2 regions of the Rossellomorea vietnamensis genome follow, and region 2 is predicted to be linked to the other one. Evidence: a T-box and tRNA genes for the amino acid it is inferred to sense, from the RefSeq annotation. Region 2 holds a T-box; the other holds one or more tRNA genes.
What was found. A T-box is a leader RNA that pairs with one kind of tRNA and senses whether it is charged. The one in region 2 lies ahead of tyrS (tyrosine--tRNA ligase), so its partner is inferred to be a tRNA-Tyr.

Region 1: it encodes a tRNA-Tyr, which carries the amino acid that the T-box ahead of tyrS (tyrosine--tRNA ligase) is inferred to sense. The anticodon was not compared.

The regions. Positions count from the first base shown of each region.
Region 1 covers NZ_CP104558.1:1,528,858-1,543,589, reverse strand. The annotation lists gene N5C46_RS07955 (nucleotidyltransferase-like protein) at 1-445, shown strand, start outside; rRNA gene N5C46_RS07950 (16S ribosomal RNA) at 706-2,257, shown strand; rRNA gene N5C46_RS07945 (23S ribosomal RNA) at 2,455-5,391, shown strand; rRNA gene rrf (5S ribosomal RNA) at 5,691-5,807, shown strand; tRNA gene N5C46_RS07935 (tRNA-Asn) at 5,815-5,889, shown strand; tRNA gene N5C46_RS07930 (tRNA-Ser) at 5,896-5,987, shown strand; tRNA gene N5C46_RS07925 (tRNA-Glu) at 6,004-6,078, shown strand; tRNA gene N5C46_RS07920 (tRNA-Val) at 6,118-6,193, shown strand; tRNA gene N5C46_RS07915 (tRNA-Met) at 6,269-6,342, shown strand; tRNA gene N5C46_RS07910 (tRNA-Asp) at 6,433-6,509, shown strand; tRNA gene N5C46_RS07905 (tRNA-Phe) at 6,527-6,602, shown strand; tRNA gene N5C46_RS07900 (tRNA-Thr) at 6,617-6,692, shown strand; tRNA gene N5C46_RS07895 (tRNA-Tyr) at 6,709-6,792, shown strand; tRNA gene N5C46_RS07890 (tRNA-Trp) at 6,912-6,985, shown strand; tRNA gene N5C46_RS07885 (tRNA-His) at 6,997-7,072, shown strand; tRNA gene N5C46_RS07880 (tRNA-Gln) at 7,112-7,183, shown strand; tRNA gene N5C46_RS07875 (tRNA-Gly) at 7,188-7,262, shown strand; tRNA gene N5C46_RS07870 (tRNA-Cys) at 7,270-7,343, shown strand; tRNA gene N5C46_RS07865 (tRNA-Leu) at 7,352-7,435, shown strand; tRNA gene N5C46_RS07860 (tRNA-Gly) at 7,440-7,513, shown strand; gene N5C46_RS07855 (carbohydrate ABC transporter permease) at 7,821-8,717, shown strand; gene N5C46_RS07850 (carbohydrate ABC transporter permease) at 8,717-9,544, shown strand; gene N5C46_RS07845 (ABC transporter substrate-binding protein) at 9,627-10,904, shown strand; gene N5C46_RS07840 (cache domain-containing sensor histidine kinase) at 11,047-12,858, shown strand; gene N5C46_RS07835 (response regulator transcription factor) at 12,839-14,407, shown strand; gene N5C46_RS07830 (ThuA domain-containing protein) at 14,423-14,732, shown strand, end outside.
Region 2 covers NZ_CP104558.1:696,944-711,675, reverse strand. The annotation lists gene N5C46_RS03825 (NAD(FAD)-utilizing dehydrogenase) at 1-960, shown strand, start outside; gene N5C46_RS03820 (hypothetical protein) at 1,112-1,408, shown strand; gene N5C46_RS03815 (hypothetical protein) at 1,518-1,709, shown strand; gene N5C46_RS03810 (HAD-IIB family hydrolase) at 1,787-2,569, shown strand; gene N5C46_RS03805 (MarR family winged helix-turn-helix transcriptional regulator) at 2,706-3,140, shown strand; gene N5C46_RS03800 (nitroreductase family protein) at 3,168-3,803, shown strand; gene N5C46_RS03795 (putative quinol monooxygenase) at 3,823-4,119, shown strand; gene N5C46_RS03790 (ribonuclease J) at 4,170-5,843, opposite strand; gene N5C46_RS03785 (SMP-30/gluconolactonase/LRE family protein) at 6,028-6,933, shown strand; gene N5C46_RS03780 (O-methyltransferase) at 7,000-7,653, shown strand; T-box leader at 7,715-7,924, shown strand; gene tyrS (tyrosine--tRNA ligase) at 8,062-9,318, shown strand; gene N5C46_RS03770 (serine hydrolase domain-containing protein) at 9,454-10,440, shown strand; gene N5C46_RS03765 (GNAT family N-acetyltransferase) at 10,454-11,422, shown strand; gene N5C46_RS03760 (DUF2202 domain-containing protein) at 11,494-12,408, shown strand; gene N5C46_RS03755 (acetate uptake transporter) at 12,489-13,106, opposite strand; gene N5C46_RS03750 (SNF2 helicase associated domain-containing protein) at 13,653-14,732, shown strand, end outside.

The DNA of each region.
Region 1 (14,732 bases), 830 kb from region 2:
AAGCAAGCATTATTTGGATGCTTACAATCACATCGTCCACTCATTGCATCATTTAGCGAGACTGGCGGTCATTGAAAACGGGTTCCATCCTGAGGTAACCGTATGGAACCAGGTCAAGCAAATAGAACCTGAGATTTATAAGCTATATGAAGAGCTCGTTACCAGTGATGAAGAAATTGATAAACGGCTGGAGCTATTGTTTCTGGCAAGTGAGTTTCTCATCCACTCAAGAACGAAGGTTTCGACTGAGCATCTGTTGGATATCCTTGGCCAAAAGGAACACTGGACGTTCCAGGATCTTCTTAATCATTCAGAAGCAAGACAGTACTCCGTTGATTTAAGCATGCTCATCGAATATTTAACGGATAAAGGATTTGTTGAAATCGTCGACGTAGAGACGAAAGGACAGGGTATTTATCATCGCTATTATCGGGCTGCGAAATAATTATAGTAAAATATTAATTTTTCGTTGACTTCAATCTGCTACCTTGGTATATTAGTAAATGTCGCTGCTGAACGACGGCAACGAGCGGTCAGTGGCGACTTAAAAAAACGAAAAAAGTTGTTGACAACACAGTGTCAACTTGATAAGATTAAAAAGTCGCTTAAACGAAGAGCTTACACATTGAACCTTGAAAACTGAACAAAACAAGACAATACGTCAACGTTAATTCTAGATTTATTTTTAAAGAGCTATTCAAACTTTTATCGGAGAGTTTGATCCTGGCTCAGGACGAACGCTGGCGGCGTGCCTAATACATGCAAGTCGAGCGGATTGATGGGAGCTTGCTCCCTGATATCAGCGGCGGACGGGTGAGTAACACGTGGGTAACCTGCCTGTAAGACTGGGATAACTCCGGGAAACCGGGGCTAATACCGGATAACTCATTTCCTCGCATGAGGAAATGTTGAAAGGTGGCTTTTAGCTACCACTTACAGATGGACCCGCGGCGCATTAGCTAGTTGGTGAGGTAACGGCTCACCAAGGCAACGATGCGTAGCCGACCTGAGAGGGTGATCGGCCACACTGGGACTGAGACACGGCCCAGACTCCTACGGGAGGCAGCAGTAGGGAATCTTCCGCAATGGACGAAAGTCTGACGGAGCAACGCCGCGTGAGTGATGAAGGTTTTCGGATCGTAAAGCTCTGTTGTTAGGGAAGAACAAGTGCCGTTCGAATAGGGCGGCACCTTGACGGTACCTAACCAGAAAGCCACGGCTAACTACGTGCCAGCAGCCGCGGTAATACGTAGGTGGCAAGCGTTGTCCGGAATTATTGGGCGTAAAGCGCGCGCAGGTGGTTCCTTAAGTCTGATGTGAAAGCCCACGGCTCAACCGTGGAGGGTCATTGGAAACTGGGGAACTTGAGTGCAGAAGAGGAAAGTGGAATTCCAAGTGTAGCGGTGAAATGCGTAGATATTTGGAGGAACACCAGTGGCGAAGGCGACTTTCTGGTCTGTAACTGACACTGAGGCGCGAAAGCGTGGGGAGCAAACAGGATTAGATACCCTGGTAGTCCACGCCGTAAACGATGAGTGCTAAGTGTTAGGGGGTTTCCGCCCCTTAGTGCTGCAGCTAACGCATTAAGCACTCCGCCTGGGGAGTACGGTCGCAAGACTGAAACTCAAAGGAATTGACGGGGGCCCGCACAAGCGGTGGAGCATGTGGTTTAATTCGAAGCAACGCGAAGAACCTTACCAGGTCTTGACATCCTCTGACAACCCTAGAGATAGGGCTTTCCCCTTCGGGGGACAGAGTGACAGGTGGTGCATGGTTGTCGTCAGCTCGTGTCGTGAGATGTTGGGTTAAGTCCCGCAACGAGCGCAACCCTTGATCTTAGTTGCCAGCATTCAGTTGGGCACTCTAAGATGACTGCCGGTGACAAACCGGAGGAAGGTGGGGATGACGTCAAATCATCATGCCCCTTATGACCTGGGCTACACACGTGCTACAATGGACGGTACAAAGGGCAGCGAGACCGCGAGGTTTAGCCAATCCCATAAAACCGTTCTCAGTTCGGATTGTAGGCTGCAACTCGCCTACATGAAGCTGGAATCGCTAGTAATCGCGGATCAGCATGCCGCGGTGAATACGTTCCCGGGCCTTGTACACACCGCCCGTCACACCACGAGAGTTTGTAACACCCGAAGTCGGTGAGGTAACCTTTTGGAGCCAGCCGCCTAAGGTGGGACAGATGATTGGGGTGAAGTCGTAACAAGGTAGCCGTATCGGAAGGTGCGGCTGGATCACCTCCTTTCTAAGGAAGATTTACTAAAACGTTTGACGTGTCGAAGTTTTGTTCAGTTTTGATGGTTCAACCATCAAAACATTTTTTATCTCTTACGAGATAGAAGTTGTGTTTGTTCTTTGAAAACTAGATAAAGATAAATTGATAGTCAAGAAATTACCGAGTATCGCCATTTTAGGTTTTAAACCTGATGTAACAACCAATTCGGTTAAGTTATGAAGGGCGCACGGTGGATGCCTTGGCACTAGGAGCCGACGAAGGACGGGACTAACACCGATATGCTTTGGGGAGCTGTAAGTGAGCTTTGATCCAGAGATTTCCGAATGGGGGAACCCATTGTTCGTAATGGAACAATATCCTTACTTGAATACATAGAGTATGGAAGGCAGACCCAGGGAACTGAAACATCTAAGTACCTGGAGGAAGAGAAAGCAATTGCGATTCCCTGAGTAGCGGCGAGCGAAACGGGATATAGCCCAAACCAAGAGGCTTGCCTCTTGGGGTTGTAGGACACTCTATACGGAGTTACAAAGGAATGGAGTAGACGAAGAAGTCTGGAAAGGCTCGTCAAAGAAGGTAACAACCCTGTAGTTGAAACTTCATTCCCTCTTGAGTGGATCCTGAGTACGGCGGGACACGTGAAATCCCGTCGGAAGCTGGGAGGACCATCTCCCAAGGCTAAATACTCCCTAGTGACCGATAGTGAACCAGTACCGTGAGGGAAAGGTGAAAAGCACCCCGGAAGGGGAGTGAAATAGAACCTGAAACCGTGTGCCTACAAGTAGTCAGAGCCCGTTAACGGGTGATGGCGTGCCTTTTGTAGAATGAACCGGCGAGTTACGATCCCATGCAAGGTTAAGTTGATAAGACGGAGCCGCAGCGAAAGCGAGTCTGAATAGGGCGAATTTTAGTATGTGGTCGTAGACCCGAAACCAGGTGATCTACCCATGTCCAGGATGAAGTTCAGGTAACACTGAATGGAGGTCCGAACCCACGCACGTTGAAAAGTGCGGGGATGAGGTGTGGGTAGCGGAGAAATTCCAATCGAACTTGGAGATAGCTGGTTCTCTCCGAAATAGCTTTAGGGCTAGCCTCATGTGTAAGAGTCTTGGAGGTAGAGCACTGTTTGGACTAGGGGCCCTCATCGGGTTACCGAATTCAGACAAACTCCGAATGCCAAAGACTTATCCATGGGAGTCAGACTGCGAGTGATAAGATCCGTAGTCGAAAGGGAAACAGCCCAGACCACCAGCTAAGGTCCCAAAGTATACGTTAAGTGGAAAAGGATGTGGAGTTGCTTAGACAACCAGGATGTTGGCTTAGAAGCAGCCACCATTTAAAGAGTGCGTAATAGCTCACTGGTCGAGTGACTCTGCGCCGAAAATGTACCGGGGCTAAACGTATCACCGAAGCTGTGGATTGACACCTCTAGGTGTCAGTGGTAGGAGAGCGTTCTAAGGACTGCGAAGCTAGACCGTAAGGACTGGTGGAGTGCTTAGAAGTGAGAATGCCGGTATGAGTAGCGAAAGATGGGTGAGAATCCCATCCACCGAATGCCTAAGGTTTCCTGAGGAAGGCTCGTCCGCTCAGGGTTAGTCGGGACCTAAGTCGAGGCCGATAGGCGTAGACGATGGACAACAGGTTGATATTCCTGTACCACCTCTTTTCCGTTTGAGCAATGGGGGGACGCAGGAGGATAGGGTAAGCGCACTGCTGGATATGTGCGTCTAAGCAGTTAGGCTGATGATGAGGCAAATCCCGTCATCGTGAAGGCTGAGCTGTGATAGCGAGCGAATTATAGTAGCGAAGTTCCTGATTCCACACTGCCAAGAAAAGCCTCTAGCGAGGAAAAAGGTGCCCGTACCGCAAACCGACACAGGTAGGCGAGGAGAGAATCCTAAGGTGAGCGAGAGAACTCTCGTTAAGGAACTCGGCAAAATGACCCCGTAACTTCGGGAGAAGGGGTGCTCTGGTAGGGTGCAAGCCCGAGAGAGCCGCAGTGAATAGGCCCAGGCGACTGTTTAGCAAAAACACAGGTCTCTGCGAAGCCGTAAGGCGAAGTATAGGGGCTGACGCCTGCCCGGTGCTGGAAGGTTAAGAGGAGTGCTTAGCGCAAGCGAAGGTGCGAATCGAAGCCCCAGTAAACGGCGGCCGTAACTATAACGGTCCTAAGGTAGCGAAATTCCTTGTCGGGTAAGTTCCGACCCGCACGAAAGGCGTAACGATCTGGGCACTGTCTCAACGAGAGACTCGGTGAAATTATAGTACCTGTGAAGATGCAGGTTACCCGCGACAGGACGGAAAGACCCCGTGGAGCTTTACTGTAGCCTGATATTGAATTTTGGTACAGCTTGTACAGGATAGGTAGGAGCCTTGGAAACCGGAGCGCCAGCTTCGGTGGAGGCATCGGTGGGATACTACCCTGGCTGTATTGAAATTCTAACCCGCGCCCCTTATCGGGGTGGGAGACAGTGTCAGGTGGGCAGTTTGACTGGGGCGGTCGCCTCCTAAAGAGTAACGGAGGCGCCCAAAGGTTCCCTCAGAATGGTTGGAAATCATTCGCAGAGTGTAAAGGCACAAGGGAGCTTGACTGCGAGACCTACAAGTCGAGCAGGGACGAAAGTCGGGCTTAGTGATCCGGTGGTTCCGCATGGAAGGGCCATCGCTCAACGGATAAAAGCTACCCCGGGGATAACAGGCTTATCTCCCCCAAGAGTCCACATCGACGGGGAGGTTTGGCACCTCGATGTCGGCTCATCGCATCCTGGGGCTGTAGTCGGTCCCAAGGGTTGGGCTGTTCGCCCATTAAAGCGGTACGCGAGCTGGGTTCAGAACGTCGTGAGACAGTTCGGTCCCTATCCGTCGTGGGCGCAGGAAATTTGAGAGGAGCTGTCCTTAGTACGAGAGGACCGGGATGGACGCACCGCTGGTGTACCAGTTGTCTTGCCAAAGGCATCGCTGGGTAGCTATGTGCGGAAGGGATAAGTGCTGAAAGCATCTAAGCATGAAGCCCCCCTCGAGATGAGATTTCCCATCACGTATGTGAGTAAGATCCCTAGAAGATGACTAGGTAGATAGGTCAGAGATGGAAGCATGGCGACATGTGGAGTTGACTGATACTAATCGATCGAGGACTTAACCACACTATAAAGCGGAGGCGGCTTGAACAGAGACGACAAGCATTTCTGGGCAATCAGAAGAGGGTGCTCTTTACCCTCAGCTGATTGAACTGAAATGACCTCGAGTCTCTAGCCGCCGGAGCTGGACTGCATTCTACTTTCAATAGTAGATGCAACAATTGGTCGATATTCGGCTTTCTTGACATCAATCCTTTATCTAGTTTTGAAGGAATAAAATTTATATGAAAATATAAAAAAATCCTTGAAAAAAATTATCTACACGATATAATAGTACTTGTCCTTAAAAAAGAGACAATACATAGTCTGGTGACAATGGCGAAGAGGTCACACCCGTTCCCATGCCGAACACGGAAGTTAAGCTCTTCAGCGCCGATGGTAGTTGGGGGATCTCCCCCTGTGAGAGTAGGACGTCGCCAGGCATATCGTTCCGCAGTAGCTCAGTGGTAGAGCTATCGGCTGTTAACCGATCGGTCGCAAGTTCGAATCTTGCCTGCGGAGCCAATATATGGAGAGCTGTCCGAGTGGCCGAAGGAGCACGATTGGAAATCGTGTAGACGGTTAACGCTGTCTCAAGGGTTCAAATCCCTTGCTCTCCGCCATTTATATTTTCAACAAGGCCCATTGGTCAAGCGGTTAAGACACCGCCCTTTCACGGCGGTAACACGGGTTCGAATCCCGTATGGGTCACCAAAGTTTTTTGCAAAAGCAAAATAACGTACCAAGTAATATGGAGGATTAGCTCAGCTGGGAGAGCATCTGCCTTACAAGCAGAGGGTCGGCGGTTCGATCCCGTCATCCTCCACCATGATTTTTTACGAAGCGTAAGCGGAGTAAAATAATCTTCCTTAATTAATATGTGTACCTTAACATATCTTATCGTCGCGGGGTGGAGCAGTTCGGTAGCTCGTCGGGCTCATAACCCGAAGGTCGCAGGTTCAAATCCTGTCCCCGCAATACCATTTTTGACTCGTTATATAAAAGGTTATCGTTAATCTTTCATGAGTCACGTATGGATAGTTATTTTCACTGTCGTGAAAAAACTCTGGTCCGGTAGTTCAGTTGGTTAGAATGCCTGCCTGTCACGCAGGAGGTCGCGGGTTCGAGTCCCGTCCGGACCGCCATTTTCATTTTACATAGTGGCTCAGTAGCTCAGTTGGTAGAGCAATGGACTGAAAATCCATGTGTCGGCGGTTCGATTCCGTCCTGAGCCACCATTTATTTACTTGATGCCGGTGTAGCTCAACTGGTAGAGCAACTGACTTGTAATCAGTAGGTTGGGGGTTCAAGTCCTCTTGCCGGCACCAGTCAAGTGATGTAGCTGGAGGGGTAGCGAAGTGGCTAAACGCGGCGGACTGTAAATCCGCTCCTTCGGGTTCGGCAGTTCGAATCTGCCCCCCTCCACCAAGATTTTTTACGAAGCGACAGCGGAGTAAAATAATCCTCCTTAAACTATGCGAAGCGATAGCGGAGCACAGTAATCTAGACGGATAGCATATTGATTTTGTTAAATTAATATATTTCATAGGGGTATAGTTTAACGGTAGAACGAAGGTCTCCAAAACCTTTGGTGTGGGTTCGATTCCTACTACCCCTGCCAATTTTAACATGGCGATTGTGGCGAAGTGGTTAACGCACCTGATTGTGGTTCAGGCATTCGTGGGTTCGATTCCCATCAGTCGCCCCATAAAAGTCACATTTTTATTTCCGTGACATATACTATCAGTGGGCTATAGCCAAGCGGTAAGGCATCGCACTTTGACTGCGACATGCGTTGGTTCGAATCCAGCTAGCCCAGTAGTGCGGAAGTAGTTCAGTGGTAGAACACCACCTTGCCAAGGTGGGGGTCGCGGGTTCGAATCCCGTCTTCCGCTCCAATAATATGGCGGCATAGCCAAGTGGTAAGGCATGGGTCTGCAAAACCCTGATCACCGGTTCAAATCCGGTTGCCGCCTCCATATGTAATGCCGGTGTGGCGGAATTGGCAGACGCGCACGACTCAAAATCGTGTTCCTCTGGAGTGCCGGTTCGATCCCGGCCACCGGTACCACATCGCGGGTGTAGTTTAGTGGTAAAACCTCAGCCTTCCAAGCTGATGATGAGGGTTCGATTCCCTTCACCCGCTCCAACTTACATACGACAGACTTTCTCTTTATGAGGAAGTCTTTTTTATTTGTTCAAATTTCAGCATTATTTCAACACCACTTAATGATTTGCAAAACTAATTTTTTACACAAAACTCACAACCTTTTCTTTTACCCATCACCCACCAAAACAAAACCCATCTAGTCAAAATAGTGCACCTTCTTCGTCAATTGAGTTCCCCTTATTGAGAAAGCGCTACCATTATAATATAAGAAAGCGATTACATAGTTAGGGTGGTGATTCGGGTGGAACCAAAGATTCAGACTGGACCAGTAAGCCCAGATGTACAAATGAAGGCAGTGACGAAGAAGAAGTTCAAGTATAAGAGCTTGCTGACGTACGCTGCCTTTGTAGGACCGGCACTTTTATTTTTCTTAGTGATTCAGATTCTTCCGTTTTTGATGGGTGTGTATTATTCCTTCACCTCATGGAATGGTGTAAGTTCGGTAGTTGAGTGGGTTGGGTTCGATAACTACAAAAAGATCTTCACAGATGATAAGACATTCTTCAATTCATTTATGTTCACGACAAAGTTTATGTTTGCGGCAGTGATCATCAGTAACCTGATAGGATTCGGATTTGCCCTATTATTGAATGCCGCGCTGAAGACGCGCAATATCCTGAGGACGGTATTCTTTATCCCCAACGTCATCGGGGGTTTGTTACTCGGGTTCATATGGCAGTTCATCTTTGTTAAAGGATTCGCGTCACTTGGGAATATGACGGATATCGGATTCTTTAAAATGCCGTGGCTGGGTGATGAGAAGACGGCTTTCTGGGGGATTGTCATCGTATTTGCATGGCAGATCTCCGGATACATGATGGTCATTTACGTGGCAGCATTGCAAGGGGTGGACAATTCACTTCTTGAAGCAGCGAAGATAGATGGTGCATCGAATTGGACCCTCCTGACGAAGATCATCATTCCATTAATACTACCTGCATTCACGATTTGTTTCTTCCTGACGATTTCGATGGCCTTTAAAATATTCGATCTGAATATTTCCTTAACAGGCGGTGGACCGTTCAATTCTACACAGTCCGTGGCCATCAATATCTATCAGGAAGCGTTCCAGAATAACCGTTATGGACTTGGGACAGCGAAGTCGATTCTGTTCTTCGTGGTAGTGGCTGTATTTACGACGGTTCAAGTGATGGTGACGAAGAAGAAGGAGGTTGAGGCATAATGGGCAATCGCTATACGAAAAGGACATTTGTATTAGAGATCATCGGGATTGTGATCGGGCTCATCTTCCTTATCCCTTTCTACTTCGTACTGGTCAACTCGGTGAAACCATTTGCTGCGATTCTGATTGATGCGGCAGCATGGCCGGAAGAATTTATGTTTTCGAACTACGCAAAAGTGTGGGAAGTCATCAATTTTCCCCGGGCTTTCTGGAACTCATTAATCATCACCGTTTTTAGCAATATAGGCCTAGTGATCATCAGTTCCATGGCAGCATGGAAGATGGTTCGCACACCAGGGAAGTTCAGTAAGATCCTATTTGTCATCTTTGTATCCGCCATGGTGATCCCGTTCCAGACGGTAATGATTCCCTTGATGAAGGTCGGGGGGACACTGGGACTGACAAATAGCATTCCCGGTCTCATTCTCATGTACTTTGGGTTCGGAGTGCCACTGTCCCTGTTCTTATATCACGGATTTGTGAAAACCGTCCCGATTGAAATCGAGGAATCAGCGATGATAGACGGCTGCAGTCAGTTTGGCGTGTTTTGGAGAATTGTTTTCCCATTACTGAAGCCGATTACGGTTACGGTGATCATTTTGAACACATTATGGATCTGGAATGATTATCTCCTTCCATTACTTGTGTTACAGGATGCAGAGCTGCGTACGATCCCCCTTGCAGCAAGTTCCTTCTTTGCACAGTACACAAAGCAGTGGGATATGGGTCTTGCAGCCTTGGTTCTCGGGATTACGCCAATCATCATCTTCTTCCTATTTTTACAGAAGCATATCATTAAAGGGATTGCTTCAGGTTCGATCAAGTAGATATAAAGTTTCTGTCGAGATGGTCTATCATTGATACAGAAATTTATATAAAATATTTTATATCAGGGAGGTCAATCCATTTATGAAACGTATTTTATTACTGTGTATGTCTTTGGTTTTAGTATTTGGAATCATTGCCGGTTGTTCTTCTAAAGACAAAACAAGCAGCTCAAGCGGGGATTCGGGTTCAGGTGATGATGTTGTAACACTGAATTTCTTCCAGTTCAAGGTTGAAATTGCCGATCAGCTTCAGGAAATGATCAAAGAATTCGAAGCGGAGCATCCGAACATTAAGATCAAGCTTGAAACCGTTGGTGGAGGTGCTGATTACGGTGCTGCCCTTAAAGCGAAATTTGCTTCAGGTGAAGAGCCGGATATTTTCAACAATGGTGGATTCAAAGAGTTAGAGCTTTGGAAAGAGAAGCTTGCGGATCTTTCTGGTGAGCCTTGGGTTGAGCATGTCCTTCCGATCGGGAAAGTTCCGATGACGGATGAGGATGGCAAGCTTTACGGTATGCCTGTTAACTTGGAAGGGTATGGTTTTGTTTACAACAAAGATTTATTCGAAAAAGCAGGCATTACTGAGCCTCCTAAAACGATTGATGAGTTGAAAGACGCTGCGAAGAAGCTCGAGGCGAAGAAAATTACTCCATTCTCAGCTGGTTACGGCGAGTGGTGGGTAATCGGGCAGCATTTACTGAACATTCCTTTTGCACAACAGGAAGATCCGGATAAGTTCATCGCGGGACTTTATGACGGATCTGAGAAGATTGTAGGAAACGAGAAGTTCAAACAGTTCAAGGAAGTACTCGACACTGAACTTAAATATGCCAACGATAATCCTTTAACGACGGATTATAATACGCAGGTAACGTTGTTTGCTTCTGGTGAAACGGCGATGCTTCAACAAGGGAACTGGACGGAGAACATGATCACGGAGATCAACCCTGATATCAACATGGGCTTCCTTCCGATTCCGATCAGCAATGACGAGAATGCAGATCGCCTTCCTGTCGGTGTGCCGAATAACTGGGTATTGAATAAGAACTCTAAACATCTTGAAGAAGCGAAAACATTCTTGGAGTGGATGGTTTCTTCTGAAACAGGTAAGCGTTATATCACAGAAGAATTTGCGTTCATCCCTGCCTTTGATAATATCGAGCCGAATGGTCTTGGTGACCTGGGTCAATCCATCCTTGACTACTCTAAAGATGAGAAAACGATTCCTTGGACTTGGTTCAAATGGCCGGATGGAGCGAACAAAGAATTTGCTGCAACGATCCAGGAATATGCAGCCGGAAAAATTGATTATGATACTGTACTTGAGCGATTCCAACAAACATGGGATAACTTGAAGTAAACAGAGTAATGGAAAGCATGTCTATTAAAGGCATGCTTTCTATTTAATAAGTTTAGTAGGAATATTTCGAAAAAACACTTCCAAGAGCGGGGAATAACACTTTATACTAGTGTATAAGTGAGACCTGGGAGGTCCGTCCCTCATGTTAAAGACAAGCATTCGGAATAAGTTGATTGCGTTGTTGATGATCACGACGATTGTGCCGTTTGGCAGTTCGATCATCATTACATATTTGTATACGAAGGATTCGATAGAGGAGCAGGTGGTGAAGGAAAGCAGTAATCTCCTTTATCAGGGGAAGGTGAACTTGGAGAGCTATATCAATGAGCTCAACGGGTTATCGCTGTCTCTTTATAATAATCCTGATTTCATCAATTTCATGAGGTCACCGGGTAAGGAGAATAATTACCTGACGATCGGCATCGTGAAGAATATTGTGCAAACGATTCTCTACACAGGGGATACGATCAACGGGGTGCGAATATCCTTCGCTGACGGTGACCGGGTCATTTCGGCAACGAAGCGTTCGACCGTTGTGTTCTCTAATAGAATAAAAGATTCACAGTGGGAATACTTCAGGAAGGCTGAGCGAAGCCCATATAACATGTACATTGAACCAACCTATAGTCAGGAAGAGGAGAATATTAATCGTTCGAAGGAAATCATCACGATCCACCGGGCATTCCGCAATGTTCCGGGTGATGAGGTATTGGCTTATATATCCCTGGACATCTCACCTGATAAAATCATCGATTTGAGCAGGAACCTCTATAATCCTGAATCAGAGGAATTTTATTTATTATCTTCAGAAGGGGAAATGATCTACAGCTCGGATCGCGACGTATCGGATGATGGAAACAATCAGAAATGGATCAGAAAGATCATGGAATCGAAGGATGTCTCAGGGACCCTTGAGTGGAAGGAAGATACGTTCAACGGGGTGATGATGTACGATCAGCTCCCGGCTTCCGCAGGCGGATGGTTCCTGGTGAAGAGGGTATCGTATGCGAACCTCTATGAAAGTGCCTTTAGTGTGGCGAAGATCAATATTTTGTTCGGGGTCCTTGGATTGACCCTCGTGGTGCTGGCGACTCTGTTTGTTTCCTTCAAAATTACATCTCCAATCCGGATACTGCTTTCGAATATCCAGGAGGTGGAAAAAGGGAATATGAAGGTACAGGCGGAATCATTCGGCTTTGATGAAATCGGCATCCTTGGAAATCGATTTCAGCAGATGATCGAGCGGATCAATCACTTGATCAACAGGGAATACAAGCTGGAGCTTGAAAATAAAACGAATCAATTAAAGGTACTGCAGTCGCAGATCAATCCCCATTTTCTTTACAATGCCCTGCAGTCCATCGGGACGATTGCCCTTAAGAACAGGGTTCCGCAAATATACTCCCTGATCACCCATTTATCTAAAATCATGAGGTATGGGATGAATATGGAGGAGGATGTGGTTCCTTTAAGTAAAGAAATCAATTATACGAATGCGTATCTCCTTTTACAAAAGGAGCGGTTCGGCGAAAACCTGGAGTATAGTGTCGAAGTGGACGAAGGGGTGAAGGAGGTCCAGGTTCCCAAAATGATTCTGCAGCCCCTCATAGAAAACTACTTCAAGCACGGTTTCGATATCCGTGATGGAGTGGGGAGGATTGATCTGACCTGCTTTCAGGATGGGGCAGAACTGGTGATGGTCGTCCGGGACAATGGGGCAGGGGTGACAGAAGAAAGGCTCAGGGAAATAGAAGAGCACTTCAAAGCAGATGCATGGAACAAAACCGGTGAAGAAACCAATATCGGGCTGAAGAATGTGTATGTAAGATTGAAGCTTTACTATGACCATAAGGCCACTCTTCTCCTTCTGAATCATGAAGAGGGGGGCTTAATGGTCACCATGAGGGTGCCGTTACGAATGGAGGGTGAGGCAAATGAAAGCAATCATCATTGATGACGAAAAGCATGTGCGCGAAGGGTTACTTTTGTTGGCAGAATGGGAAAAGCACGGTATCCACACCATCCTCGAGGCGGAAGATGGAGACGAAGCCATTGAATTGATCACAGAGCACAGGCCCGAGATCATCTTCACGGATATGCGGATGCCGAAAAGGGACGGAATCACCCTGTTAAAATGGCTTCATGCCTCTGAACTGACAAGCAAGACCATCGTTGTTAGCGGATATGATGACTTTGAATATATGAGAAACGCCATCCATTATAAGAGCTTCGATTACATTCTGAAACCGATTGAACCGGATGTGCTGAATGACACGCTGGATAAGGCGGTGAAGGAGTGGAATGAGCAGGCACGCTCAAGAAAATCTCAAGTGGAGGAGAGCCGGGTAATGAATGAAGTGAAACCCCTTTACTGGGACCGGTTCTTCTCGACCCTTTGTTCGAAAGAGGGCATGACAAAAGAGATGGCAGAAAAAGTTGAAAAAGAGTTCGGTGTGTCCATCGAAAAGCTGCATAAGACTGTTGCACTCCTGCCGATCAAGCCGATCGTGATGAAGTCTTTTCAAGGAGACAGGGATCTTGCCTTTTTTACCATCATCAATATTTGCAATGAGCTTTTACGAAAGCAGAACGATGGGGTTTGTTTCCGGAATAGTAACAAAGAAGAAGAACTTGTTATCCTCTTCTGGCATCATAAGCATGTAACGTATTTACTGGAGGAAATCCACTCATTGATCTATCAATATGGAAGGGTGTCCCCGGTCATGGCTCTTGGTCAGAAGTCGAGAAAGGTGAAGGAAGCTTATGAATCCGCCCTTGAAGTGTATTCCAGGCACCCCCTCCTTGCCCAGAAGAAGTTTGTTACCCATCAGGATGTGAAGGCAGGATCCCATCTCCATTTACTGGATCATTCCAATGAATTGAAGTGGGCGATTCGTTCGGGAAGCAGGGAACAGGTTCAGTCCCAGCTGGAAGGGATCTTTTCGAAATTAGAAAACAGCCATATACTTTCCCTCGAGCAGATCCAGGTGTGGGAGGATCAGTTTGAGATCCTGCGGAATAATTGGTTGAAAGAATACGAGATCAGACGCCAGAAAGCTTTTTACCGGGGCACGGATTACTGGAGGGAGGACGGCTCGTTTTCGTTCAGAAAATTTAAAGATGAAAAGACGAAAGAGTTTATCGAACTCATTCAAACGCTGACACAGGCTAAATATCAAAAGGAAAAAAACAATATGCAATATATTGAGGAATATCTGCAGCAGCACTATCAGGAGGATATCAATCTTCAGAACATTGCCGACAGGTTCTATTTAAGCCGGGAATACATTTCCCGTAAGTTTAAGCAGGATTATGGAGCGACCATCACAGATTATGTCACGAATATCCGGATGGAGAAGGCAAAGAAGCTCCTTGAAAATCCTTACTTGAAAATTTATGAAGTGGCCTATGGTGTAGGGTATGGAAATGAAAAATATTTCAGTAAAGTATTCAAGAAACATACCGGTCTCACACCAAATGAATACCGGCATGCCAAAACTTAACTTGGAGGTTTTACAATGATAAACGTAACCGTATGGAATGAAAATCGTCATGAACAAAAGAATCCGAAAGTGAGGGAAGTGTATCCTGAAGGAATTCATGGTGCCATCGCTTCTTTCCTCGGAGAAGCGTCCTGCAATGTGAAAACCGCTACATTGGATGAAGGAGATCACGGATTGACGGAAGAAGTGCTGGAAGGCACAGATGTATTGGTCTGGTGGGGCCATATCGCCCATGAAGAAGTGAAGGACGAAGTGGTTGAACGGGTGAAACAGCGGGTCCTCGACGGGATGGGATTGATCGTCCTTCATTCAGGTCATTTCTCTA
Region 2 (14,732 bases):
GTTCTTTCCACGGAGGTCCGACATTTAGGAACACTTCTTTCGAGCGAGATTTTCGAGAAGATGTATGAAGTGCTGAAAAACCGTATAACCTTCAGCTTTGAAACCCGTGTCGAGACCATCTCTAAAAAGGGTGAGGGCTTTCTCTTAACATCGACATGCGGTCCATTCACCACAGAAAAACTGGTGATAGGGACAGGCATGAGTGGAAGCAAATGGCTTAAAGGACAAGCTGCTTCACTTGGCCTTTTTCCGGGAAAGACGCGACTGGATATGGGGATTCGCGTGGAAATGAAAGGTGACCAGCTTCAATCAATTCTACAGGACACCTTTGAAACAAAGTTGCAGATCGAAAGGGATTCATTCAGAGCTACTACCTATTGTATGAATCCACATGGAAGGATCATCCGGAAACATCAGCATGGCTTGGTGATGCCGGATGGACAAAATGCCCGTGAAGAGGATACACCGAGTGCGAACCTGAACTTCAGTTTATTTGTTCCACGTTATTTTCAATCCCATGATGAGGCAATGAAGTATACAGGGGAGATCATAGGTGGAATCAATCAAGGACGAGGGAGGATTGTCGTACAGCGATTGGAGGACTTTAAACTCCAAAGACGTACTGAATCGTTGGAGGGGAATTTGATAGGTCCGTCCCTCAATGCGGAATGCGGAAATATGAGAGAAGAGGTCCCGGCATTGTATGGGATGGCCCTTACCGAGTTTTTAGGTTCTCTGGAAGCTCTTATTGGGGAACCGATCCACCCCGATACGCTTCTGTACGGGTTGGATGCGAAATTTCATGAATCTAAATTACCGACGGATGAGAACTTTGAAACGGATATATCAAATCTGTTTCTGGTTGGTGATTGTTCAGGAGAAACTCATTCCCTGTCCCAGGCTGCGGCAAGCGGTGTATATTTAGGAAAATACTTCATTAATCATATTTCCAATAAATGATAATTTTAGAATAATTTGAAACCTTTTTGCCTGTTTTAATAGTACTACTAACAAAAGTCCTTATTTGATTGCAAGTTTCGTGTTTCTAGTATTAAGCTGGGGGATTTCATTTTATATGGCATATCATTAAAGATGATGAGGAGGGGATGCGTTGTCTGACTGGGGTGTTTTGTTTCTCTTATTTCTGATCATGATGATCATCTTGGCCTTGACCAACATTTTGGTTATGAAGATTTCAGGTAAAAATAAAAAGAAGAGAATCTGGTCAGGAATCATCTGTATATTGATCACACCTGTGGTTTTTTTCTTGACCGGTTTGTCGGTAAGTCCATTAGATCCATATGGATTTGGGACAGGAGTGCTCATGATAATTTATGGTGCTTTTTTTGCATTGAATGGGGTAGGGATTGTTGTAACTGGACTATTTCTTGAATCAGAGAATCGTTAAGAAGAGGAAGGTTCACAAATGGGTTCTCAAACAGAAATCTCTTTAGTCCTATGGACATCAGTGCTATACTTGATGGAATGAGCAATTTGAAAAGGGGAATAAAAGCCGTATGAGATATATGAAATCACAAATGAAACTGTTAGTCAGGGACAATAAAGAATTACAAGGAAGATTGAAAGTACTGATGGAAGAAATGAATATAGAGAGAACATTTGCCCTTAAAGCTCTGTATCATTCGGAAGTTGCGGATGGTGGGAAATTTCAGGCTGCGTATCAGGCATTGGACTTACCGAAGGAGTAAGTCTTTTTTTTATGAAATGGTTCCTCGCTTTTATCTTATATGGTAAAATCATACATATTGTGAGAGGGTGTACACATATGAAATTTGTATTTGACTTAGACGGAACGATTTGCTTTAAAGGGAAGCCCATTTCAACAAGAATCGTCCAATGTTTACTGGAGCTGAAATCGGATGGTCACGAAGTAATATTTGCATCCGCCAGACCGATTCGTGATATGCTCCCTGTACTGGATGCACGATTGCATTCTTTTCCTTTGATTGGTGGGAACGGTTCTCTTCTTTATCATAAAGGTAAAGTGATTCATTCAACTTCTTTTCATGAAAAAGACCTTAAGATGATCCATGACCTCATCCATCAATATGAGGCAACCTATTTAATCGATAGCGAGTGGGATTATGCTTATACAGGTCCAGCCGATCATCCAATCCTTGATTTCCTTGATCCCGACAATCTTGCACAAAGGCATCCAGTCGCTTCACTGAATTCAATAGTGAAGATATTATTGTTATCAGCATCTAACTTTCAGGGATTAATTGATGAATTACAAGACTTGGATATCGTCGTAAACTTACATACGAATGAAAACGTAGTGGATATCAGCCCTTCCAATATTCATAAATGGAGCGCACTTTCGCGATTTGGAGTGGATGAAGGAGACTTTATTGCATTTGGTAATGATACCAATGACATCAGTATGTTCCAGAAAGCAAGACATTCTGTCATGATAGGGTATCATAAAGGACTTTCGAGCTTTGCTGATGAGCAAATCCCACTTACAGGAGATTATGAAGGGGAAATCATTAGGAAGTTGAGGGAATTGTCATCTGCATATAGTGAAATCAGTGTGGAAACGAAGTAAGCTGGCTTAGGAGAAATCCTTTAAGCCGGCATTTTTTTTGTCTTAATCTTATTGATTGACTATCAGAATGAAATATATTATATTAATTGACGGGTCAACAATTGACCTGTCAATTATTTAAAAGGAGGAGGATGCTTTGTCCAACTCGTGCCGTGAGGAAGAGAAGATCATTGTTCAACTCAATGATATATATAAGCAAATGAGTCCGAAGTTTGAGCGCTGTACCGGTATCAGTCAATCGCGCCTGGACCTTTTGCACAGACTGTTTGAAGTGGAAGAAATCAGTCAGACCGCGCTTCAGCGTGAAGTGAATATAGACAGTGCCGCCGTGACCAGGCACCTGAAACAACTTGAAGGAAAAGGAATGGTTTCCCGTCGTAAGAATCCTGCGGATAACCGTTTTACTTATGTTCGACTGACAGAAGAAGGAAGAATGAAGATTGAAGCTTACAGGGAAGAGAAAGAGATTTTTATCTCTAAAGTCTTCAAGACCTTCACTGAAGAAGAACGTTCGATTTTATCTGGAATGCTGAACAGAATTCAGGATAATGTCCAAGACATCGAATACTAAATAAAAACACATAAAGGAGAATGCATCATGAATACAACAAAAATCAATGATTTCAATGAAATTATCACAGGTCGTCGTTCAATCCGAAACTATGACCCATCCGTAAAAATCAGCAAAGAAGAAATGACAGAAATTCTTACAGAGGCAACACTTGCACCGTCTTCTGTTAATCTGCAACCTTGGCGTTTTGTTGTCATCGACAGTGCAGAAGGAAAAGAAACCCTTGCACCACTTGCCAAATTCAACCAAAACCAGGTGAAAACATCTTCTGCAGTCATCGCTGTATTTGTTGATATGAACAGCCTCGACTATGCGGATGAAATATACAACAAAGCTGTTGAAGAAGGACTAATGCCTGCAGAAGTTAGAGACAGACAGCTGCCAGCCATTAAAGGTTTACTTGAAACAATGCCTCAAGATCAGTTCAGGGAAATGAACCTTATTGATGCAGGATTAGTATCCATGCAATTGATGCTTGCTGCACGTGCCCACGGATATGATACCAATCCGATAGGTGGATATGAAAAAGATCAAATTGCCGAAGCTTATGGTATGGAGAAAGAACGTTATTATCCTGTCATGCTGATTTCAATCGGGAAAGCTGCCGATGCGGGGTACAAATCAGTCAGATTACCAATCGAATCCATTGCAGAATGGAAATAATTTAAAGAGGAGTAAAGAAATGATTATTATACATGCAGAATTTCAGATCAACCCAATGAAAGAACAGGCATTTCTAGAAGAGATCCGCCCACTTGTCGCTTCATCCAGAGCAGAAGCTGGCAACATTTCCTATGATTTAATGAAGGATACAGAGAGAGAAAGTGTCTACACCATGGTAGAGGTGTGGAAAGACCCATCTGCTGTGGAGAGTCATAATTCCAGCGAACATTTCACATCATTTGTTGGAAGGGCACCTGAGTATTTAGCGGCTCCCTTAGATGTGAAGATATATGAGGGAAATAAAGTAGAAAAATAATAACTTGAGAAGCACCCGGCATGAGCTGGGTGCCTTTATTTTTTTAAAAACTAAATCTCAATAATAATCGGCAAAAGAACAGGCTTTCTTCTTAACTGCTTGAACAAAAATTGACCCACGTCTTTTTTGATTGCTTGTTTCATTTCTTTCCAATCCCGGATATTCGCTTCGGTCAAATCATCGACTACCTTTTTTACCAATTGATTAATATCTTTAAGGAGTTCCTCAGAATCACGAACAAATACAAATCCTCTTGAAATCGTATCCGGACCGGAAATAATGGTATGATCAGCTTTATTGAGGGTTACGACGATTATCAGCATCCCATCCTCTGAAAGCTGCTTGCGATCGCGCAGGACAATTGAGCCAATATCTCCAACACTCAAACCGTCCACATAGGTATCACCCGCTTGATGAGAGCGGGTTTGATGAGCGATGGAATTCTTAATATCAACGGCTTCCCCGTTTTTGATGATAAATGTATTCCCATTCTCCACGCCCACCGATTCTGCAAGTAAACGGTGATGGTGGAGCATTCGATATTCCCCGTGAATGGGGATAAAGTACGTTGGTTTCATTAGTGTCAGCATGAGTTTTAAGTCTTCTTGATAACCATGCCCTGAAACATGCATTCCTGTAGAGCTTCCACTTCCATAAATGACGTGGGCACCGAGTTGGAAAAGGTTATCAATGATGCGGGATACGTCTTTTTCGTTACCGGGTATAGGTGATGCTGCAAGGATGACCGTATCATCTGGATAAATGGATACACCGCGGAAGTTACCAGTCGACAATCGACCGAGGGCAGCCATGGCTTCCCCTTGACTCCCTGTACATAAAATGGCTACTTTTTCTGGAGGTAACGCATCGATTTCACCTGCATCAATCAGCATGCCCTCAGGAACCGTCAAATACCCCCGATCCATTGCAACAGATACTACATTAATCATGCTTCGACCTAATAACGCCAGCTTCCGATTCGTCTTGACGGAAGAGTCCACCACTTGCTGTACACGATTCACATTGGAAGCAAAAGTGGAAACGAAGATCTTGCCACGCGCTTTAAAGAATGCTTCATCCATATGGTTACCTACCATATGTTCTGATGGTGTAAACCCGCTCCGTTCTGCATTGGTGCTTTCAGAAAGCAGTACCAGGACACCTTCATCTCCAATCCGTGCCATTTTATGAATATCTGCATATTGGTGATTGGCAGGAGTTAGATCAAATTTAAAGTCTCCTGTATGAACGACCTTTCCTTCCGGCGTATGAAAGACAATTCCCAGACAATCGGGTATGCTGTGACTGACCTTGAAGAAAGATACATCGATGGATCCCAAATTGATTGAACTCTCAGCATCAATCGTTAAAAGTTTTGTATCCCGGACGAGCTTATGCTCTTCTAACTTTAATTGGATTAATCCCAATGTGAAATGAGTAGCATAAATAGGGATGTTGATTTTTTTGAGAAGGTAGGGAATCCCTCCAATATGATCCTCATGCCCATGCGTGACAATGAGACCCCGGATTTTGTCTTTGTTTTTCTCAAGATAGGAAACGTCGGGAATAATTAAATCGATTCCTAAGAGACTCTCATCGGGGAACTTACCCCCGCAGTCAATGATGACGATATCATCACCATATTTCACTACATACATGTTTTTTCCAATTTCATTCAATCCACCCAGTGCAAAAATAGTCAAACCCTGTTCATTTGTTTCCAAGAAAGAACCCTCCAAGACAAGTTTTTCTTACTATTCCCGAATTTGATTGTTTCAATTAGAGAATTCAGCTTTCAATTGATTTAGAAATGCCTGTCTAATCAATCACACTTATTAAATGGAAGGGAATTACTGGCCCTTCCTAGAAGTAGGTACAGGGAAACTATTCTTATAAAGGAGATTATCTATGTCAGTTAAATTGTTTGTTGATTCAAAAAACACTTTAGGAGAGAGTCCCTGTTGGGATACAAATAAAAATTTACTATATTGGGTGGATATCATGGAGAAACAAATTTTAAAGTTCAACCCAATGGATAGAAAATTACAATCAGTTAAAATGGATCAATTTGTCGGCTGTCTTTCTCTTACTGACAGGGGACGTTTAATCCTTGGTCTTCAACAAGGCATCTATTTTTTAAATTTGAAGTCAGGTCTTCTAGAGAAAGTAGGAGACCCTGAAAGTCACTTGGAAGAAAATCGATTCAATGATGGAAAATGCGATCCTGCAGGAAGGTTTTGGGCAGGAACGACGGATACACTAGGAGGAGTTAACGGAAAGGGTGCTTTATACGCTCTAGGCTCACATTTACGAACAACGAAAAAGGTTGAAAACGTGGGAACTTCCAACGGTCTGGCTTGGTCACCATGCAACCGATTTATGTATTTCATCGATACCCCGACTAAACAAGTCGTTCGATATAGATACGATGTAACCACGGGGCATATCGAACGCCCGGAGGTAGTTATAAACTTTCCTGAAGGTGCGGGATTTCCAGATGGCATGACCATCGATGAGGATGGAATGCTTTGGATTGCCCATTGGGGTGGTAAGGGGATATCGAGATGGAATCCCTATAAAGGGAAGCAGCTTGAATTCATTGCGGTTCCCGCTGTGAATGTAACGTCCTGTGCATTTGGTGGACCGGAACTAAACGAATTGTATATTACCACGGCAAGGACGCGAACGACGGATGAACAATTGAATGAATATCCACATGCTGGTGGGGTCTACATTTTAAAGACTAATATTAGAGGAATAGAGAATTTTGTTTTTAGAGAAAAGAATGAACATGACACTCAATTGAAAGATTAAGGATATTTAAATATGGAAAATTATGCTATGATGACAAGAGTATTTTTAATAAGGAGTGAAGAGAATATGTCAACCAATACTTGGAAACAAGTCGATCAATATTATGCTAGTAAACTACAAAAATCGGATTCCATTATGGAGTCAGTTTTGAAAGAAAATAGTGAAGCCGGACTTCCTGCAATCGATGTATCTCCGAATCAGGGGAAGTTCCTTTCCTTACTTGCCCAGCTTAAAGGAGCAAAAAGCATTCTGGAAATAGGGACCTTGGGTGGGTACAGTACGATTTGGCTTGCCAGGGCCCTCCCGGAAGATGGACGTCTGGTCACCCTTGAGTTCAGTGAAACACACGCAAAGGTTGCCGCACGAAATATTCGTAATGCGGGGGTAGAAGAAAAGGTGGAAATCAAAGTGGGTGCGGCTCTTGATACCCTGCCGTCTCTCAAAGGTCCATTTGATTTCATTTTCATAGACGCCGATAAACAAAACAATGCCAATTATTTAAAGTGGGCACTTCAACTGGCCCAGCCTGGGGCGGTCATCATTACAGATAATGTGGTTCGTGGCGGAAGGGTGATTGACGAAAATAGTGAAGATGAAAGCGTTCAAGGGGTCAGGTCCTTTGCCGAGATGTTGTCTCGAGAAGACAGGATCGATTCAACAGTCGTTCAAACAGTCGGCTCGAAGGGGTATGATGGGTTTGTAATGGGAATTGTGAAATAAACATAAGAATTCTATTGTAATGATCACTTTTTTTCTGTAAAATAAATGAAAATTCTAAATCCAACATGTCATGATAGGAATCAGTAGTGACTTATCTCCCTGTCTTAGAGAGCTGATGCTTGGTGGAAATCAGCACACAGATAAGCACGAATTACCTCCTTGAACATTCTTTGTGAACACAAAAGTAGCAGAGAACGGCCGGTCCGTTATCCGAATCGAGTGGAAGAGAGATCTTCAATGAGGGTGGTACCGCGTAAACCACGTCCCTTTTTTAAGGGGCGTGGTTTTTTAATTATGACGTAACATTACGAATATGGAGTAGATCAGTTGGTTAGTCGGAGAAAATTCCGTTTTAACAGTGAATCCTAAGATCTGCTTAATTCTATCAACAATCAAGGAGGAACAATCATGGATCAGAAATGGGAATCTCTTTCAAAAACTCAGCAGCAAGAAGTCGAAAGGCAGCTCCTGCAATATAAAAATGGAGTGCATGAAATCATTCCAGAAGCAGAATTGAAACAAAAACTGGTGAAATCAATCTCCACTGGCCATCCTTTGAAAATCAAACTGGGGCTGGATCCAACTGCTCCGGACGTTCACATCGGACATACAGTAGTACTGAATAAGTTAAGACAATTTCAGGAAAACGGTCATACCGTACAGCTGATTATCGGGGATTTCACGGGTAAAATCGGGGATCCCACGGGGAAATCTGTTGCAAGGAAGCAACTGACGGATGAAGAAGTGAAAAGAAATGCCCAGACCTATTTTGAACAATTCGGAAAGGTACTGGACAAGGAAAAAGTGGAGCTTCACTACAATTCAAGCTGGCTATCATCCCTGAACCTTGAAGATGTGATTCACTTATCTTCAAAGATCACAGTCGCGCGCTTGATCGAGCGAAACGATTTCTCCAAACGGTTATCAGAAAAGAAACCGATTTCACTTCACGAACTTTTCTACCCTTTGATGCAGGGATATGATTCCGTCGCCCTTGAAAGTGATGTGGAGCTTGGGGGTACAGACCAACAGTTCAATGTCCTGATGGGGAGACATCTTCAGGAGCATTACAACCAGGAAAAGCAAGTGGTCATATTATTGCCATTACTTGAAGGGCTTGACGGCGTTGATAAGATGTCTAAATCGAAACATAATTACATCGGGATTGATGAAGATCCCAATCAATTGTTTGGGAAGACGATGTCGATCCCTGATGAGCTAATAACAAAATACTTTAATCTGATCACCGATTTATCGTTAGAAGAAAAGGAGAGGGTAGCACTTGAAATAAAGAGTGGGGCACTTCACCCGAGGGATGCCAAAATCCTTCTAGGAAAAACGATTGTCAGGATGTATCACGGTAAAGCAGCAGCGGAACAGGCAGAGAGCCAGTTCAAGGAAGTTTTTCAAAAGGGGGCACTTCCTGAAGATATTCCTGAGGAGGAATGGATGGGTGAAAAAAACATTTCAGTAGTCGATCTCCTTGTAGCCTTAAACATGCAAAGCTCAAAGAGTGAGGCACGCAGGATGATAATAAATGGAGGCATCAGGATCAATTCAGAAAAGGTTCTGGATGTGCAGTCGAACGTTGAGATTAAAGATGGGATGGTTTTGCAGGTAGGCAAGAGAAAATTCGTACGGGTAAGAGTGAAAAACGAAATATAAGATGAAAAATTAGCATCAGCCCGAAAGGTGGTCATGGGGAGTCATGGGGGGACTCTTCATGGCAAATCATTTATGCTATAATTTTCCACATAGACAATAATAGAATGGGTGATTACTTTGAATGAACTACATAACATGATAAAAGAACATGCAGAAACGGAGCATTTTTCTGGAACGGTTTTGGTACAGAGAGACGGGGAGAGCTTCTTAGAATTGGCATTTGGGTCGGCCGATCGAAGTGAAGGAAGAGAAAATACCCTGGATACACGATTTGGTATTGCATCGGGTTGTAAATTGTTTACTGCTATAGCCATCTGTCAACTTATAGAAAAGGGAGAAGTTTCATTTCATACGCCGATAAAAGAATACTTTGAAGGCGCATTCCCACATTTTGATGAGAGTGTGACCATCCATCATTTACTTACCCATACCTCGGGAATTCCTGATTATTTTGATGAGGAAGTGATGGATGATTTTGAGGATTTGTGGAAACAGACCCCAATGTATTTAATGAGAAAAGGGGAAGATTTTCTTCCCCTCTTTCAAAATGGCCATATGAAATTTTCTCCTGGTGAAAGGTTTCATTATAACAATGCCGGATATATCATTCTGGGGTTGATGATCGAGAAGCTTTCAGGGATGACGGTGCAAAAGTACATCAATAAGCATATCTTTGAACCGGCGAATATGAACACATCTGGGTATTTTCGTCTGGATCGATTACCTGAGAATACAGCTTTTGGGTACATTGATGAGCCAGACAGCTCATGGAGAACCAATATGTATTCCATTCCCATAAAGGGTGGTGCGGACGGCGGGGCATATGTCACGGGTCCTGATATGCTTTCGTTCTGGGAGGCACTTTTAACCAATAAGCTTCTTGATGAAGAGAGTACAAGGCTCATTTCAGAACCCCATGTTAGAGTCAAAGAAGGGGTGAACTACGGGTATGGTATGTGGTTGAATCTCCCCCATAAGCATCACGTGATGGGGTATGACCCAGGGGTGAGCTTTCATTCTGCCTATTATCCTGAAGAGAATATAAAGACAGTCATTCTCTCAAACGAGAGCTCTGGTGCTTTCGCTATTATGAAATTGATAGAAAGCTATTTCAATAGATAAAAGGGGTATCACAATGGGTACTGTAAAAATAGAAAAGGCTAATATGGAAGATGCATTAATCCTTACCGGACTAAAAAAGAACGTTTTCGATACCGAAAAAGAAAAGTGGCTAGGGAATCAGGAAGATATCGTGGATCACAATATCCAGCCGCCAGGCTATGATTCAATCGAAATGACTAAGTATATGATCAGGGAATTGAATTATTTTAAGATCCTTTATGAAGGGATGCTTGTAGGGGGATTGATTCTAACTGTGGTCGGCAAACGCCACGGAAGAGTCGACCGGATATTCGTTGATCCCTCATACCAAGGAAAAGGAATCGGCACTATAGTAATGGGAGAAATGGAATCTGAGTATCCAGAAGTGATGACATGGGAGCTTGAGACCTCAAGTCGACAACTGAATAATCACCGTTTTTATGAAAAAATGGGTTACAAGAAGATCTTTGAAACGGATGATGAATTCTGCTATGAGAAAAAAATGAAAGAAGGGGTTTTTGTTCAGGGTGAGTCAAGGGAGATCACCATTCAAGGTGATACATTAAGCGACGAGGATCTTTCTGAACTACAGGTGGAGTATAGCAACCTGAATAACATCGATTTCTATGGAATCAATGGAAGCTATTCCACTTTTAGCAACAGCAATTTGATGGGTGCCGGGTTCAACAATTGCAATCTCAGTGAGTCCCGTTTTCAAAACATCAATCTTCAAAAAGCGTTGATTGCAGACCTTAATTTGTCTCAAAGTGAACTGGCTCATGTCACACTGGGGGGAGTACACGTTCATGACACAAACCTTGGCGAAAAGAATGAGCACATCAGGTTTGAACGATGCGACTTGCATGGTAGTAAGTTGGATAACTGCAATTTGAACCATGTCGAAATTGCAAACTGTGATGTAACCCGTATGAAGATCAATGGCATATCAGTGGAAGATCTCATGAAAGCATACGAATCGGTTCAGGACAAAAGGAAAGATTAAATTGCACAGACACCCATTATTCATTCAATCATATTATAGGTATTGACTGAATAAAAGAGGTGTTACTTAGAATGAACCCATATCAATTTTACCGACAATTCAAACCTTTTTATCTTGATGGCTATTCCCGGACACCGGGAAATCAATCTTTGGAGTCAAATCTTCAAAAAGCCATCAATGGTGAATATAGCGCCATTATTTGTTATGAAAAGCTTGCGAAAATGGCCCCTACAGAAGATGAAAGAAAACGGATCCTTGAAATACGCAAGGACGAAAAAAGACATTTGAAGTCATTCACTGACATCTATAGAAATTTGACAGGGATGGAGTATAGTCCTCAATTGCAGGAAGGTTGTCCGAACTCGTATAAAAAGGGATTGGATTTTGCCTTCCGGGATGAGCAGGATACGGTGGATTTTTATTATAGCGTTTCGGATGGTGTACAGGATGCCTTTATAAAAGAGACATTTCGTCGTGCAGCTGTTGATGAACAGAATCACGCCGTATGGTTTTTATATTATGCCATGCAGAATAAAGGCAGCAGGGGTGCATCAAGACAAGTGGATTACGGGGCAAAAGGAGCACTTGCTGCTGGTGCCCTTTCAGTTCCCCAGATGCTCAATTATGCCATACAGGACGAATACCTTGCCCAGGCACGATACGATCGGATCTTAGAGAATTTCGGGAATGTCCGCACTTTTTTACAGATCAAAGAAGCAGAGTTGCGTCATATTACCGCATTGCAGACTTTGTTCCAACGCTACGGATTGCCGCTCCCTGAAGATCAATCCCAATCGTACACAACCACTCCGGATTCATTAAAAAGTGCCTATGCAGCAGGGGTTCAAGGGGAGATTGATAATATGGCTATGTATGATCGTTTTTTGACGTTTAATCTGCCTCAGGATGTGAGGATCGTCTTCACACAATTGAGAAATGCTTCACAGAATCATTTAGCTGCATTTGAGAGAGGACTGGCAAGATAACAAAAACACTGGACATGATATTCTGATCCATAATGAAATAGAAGAGAGAGATGAGTCGCTCATCTCTCTCTTCTTTCTGCTTATTTAAAAATTCCAAATGGCTTTCCAACAGGAAGCGTTTCTTTACCGAAGTGTGTATTCAATACACTTGCGGCTGAACCGTAAAAGCTGAAAAGGGCAATGAACAGTTCAGAGATCGCTGCTAATTTGTGCGTGGCTTCAGGAGCGACTCCCAGTGTGGACAGGGAAAGGCCGATGAATAAGAAATCGATCAGGACAAAAATGATGAATAAGACCTTATGAGTCTCCATGGCACCAACTGTCATGAAGATACTGAATATCAGATAGCCTATATAGGCTATGCCGAGCTGACTTGGATCTATTGCAGCCGCCGCTGCTTCTCCGAATACCCCGAATGAAATCAACCAGGAAGTCCCAACCCCCAGCCAGAATAATCCGAAAGCACCGAATGCAGTCATACCGAATGTATTATTGTGCTTTGCATCTCCAAAGCTTGCCATCAATTGGGCAATGCCTCCGAGGAAAATCGCCCAAGGTAATACGAACGACACGCCGTCAGTCCATCCGAGTTTTGCAGAAGAAGCTACAAGAGTGACCATGGCCAGTCCGAAAAGTCCAAGGGCAGATGGATCAGCTGTCGTGATCTGAACCCGTTGAGTGGTTTGTGTGTGATTCATGATGATACCTCCTATTAAACATACCTGACTAATTTACATAAAAAAGTGTGGGTATGCAATAGAAAATATCATGTAAGCGAAACTTTCATACAAAATCCCGGATAATCATGGAATGATCATCCGGGATTTCGTTTTCCCCTACCAGAATATCCAATTCACAACAAAAAAACGCATGAACTGAGTCAATCTTACATAGATATCAAGTGGGGACAAATTTCTTCCCTCAACAGGAGGTGACAAGGATGGAAGAATATTTCATTTTCATGCTCATTTTTCAAGCCGGCAGCTTCTTCATTTCGTTACTGAATCACATTGATAAGTAGAAAAAGACATGAACATTTTCCGGACTATGACTGGCCTCATAGTGCGGATTTTTTTCTGTTTCCCTTATATTCTATGTCGCTTTTTCCTTCATTATACGTTTCTATGAAAATACTAATCCTCTCAGGATGTTTCTAAATCCGGAAATTGTTGTTATCATTAGAATGTTGAAGACAAAAAAATGATCGGTCATTACTATATATATTCATGGAAGGAATCAGATCCTTGAAAGCTATACATCAAAAACTCATAAAAGAACGCTGCGGTACTGTTTCCTTCAAACGGGGAGAGGCGTATTACCGCTCCAACAAGGTGACATTAGACGAATATTCGAGACATTTTTGTCGAGGGACTGTAATGGGGGAAGAAGAATTTCACGTTACCATTCAGGAGGATTCAAAAGGTGAAATCGAAGCGAGCTGCAGCTGCCCCAAGCTTGCATCATTTGATAAGGATTGTCAGCATATAGCTGCTGTGCTTTTGAAGATGGAAAATGAAGAGCGAAGGATGAAAAGGAATGAAGAAGGCGTAACAGAGGAGTTTTTCACATTGTTCCAGGAGGAATCCTTCCGTTCCCCCGCTAAGCTTCGTCATTTTGAAAACAGACAGATTGTGCCATGTGAATTTCTGATTCATCCAACGTCTACCCAAGATGGGGGAGAGATGCTTGGAATTGAATGTATCATAGATGGATCTAAGCTAAAGCCGATTCGATCCTTTTTGGAATATATAAATGAAGGGAAACCCTTTCATGTTTCAGGCTCATTCATATTCAATCCGGAGTTTCATTGTTTTGAGACTGATACAGCAGCTGTCATTCAATATCTTGTGAATGTGTCAAAGGGTTCAGGTAATAAAAACGATGATGGCTATTTGCTTATTCCTCCATCATTATGGGATAACCTCATTCCACTACTCAAACTTGCTAAAGACGTTAATTTGCAGCATAACGCAAGAACCCATGAAGGGTTTACACAAGGGGAGCTGCCTCTTCCAATACAATTCTACTTTAAGCAGGCCCAGGCTGTAGGTTACAGGTTATACATTTCCGGACTGGATAATATGACGATTTTGGAAGAATATCAAACCGTCATTCATGATGGTGTTTTTACGCAGCTTGATAGTATGGACGTGAAAAGACTTACTGAATTAAAGAGATTGTTAGGCCATTCAGGGTCACGGTTCATCCCTATTTCCCCGGACCAGATCGGCTTTTTCCTTGAAAAAGTGGCTGTGGGATTGAAGAAATTAGGGGAAGTTCAAATATCAGATGACATTGCGGAAAGGTTGGAATCGGCACCGCTT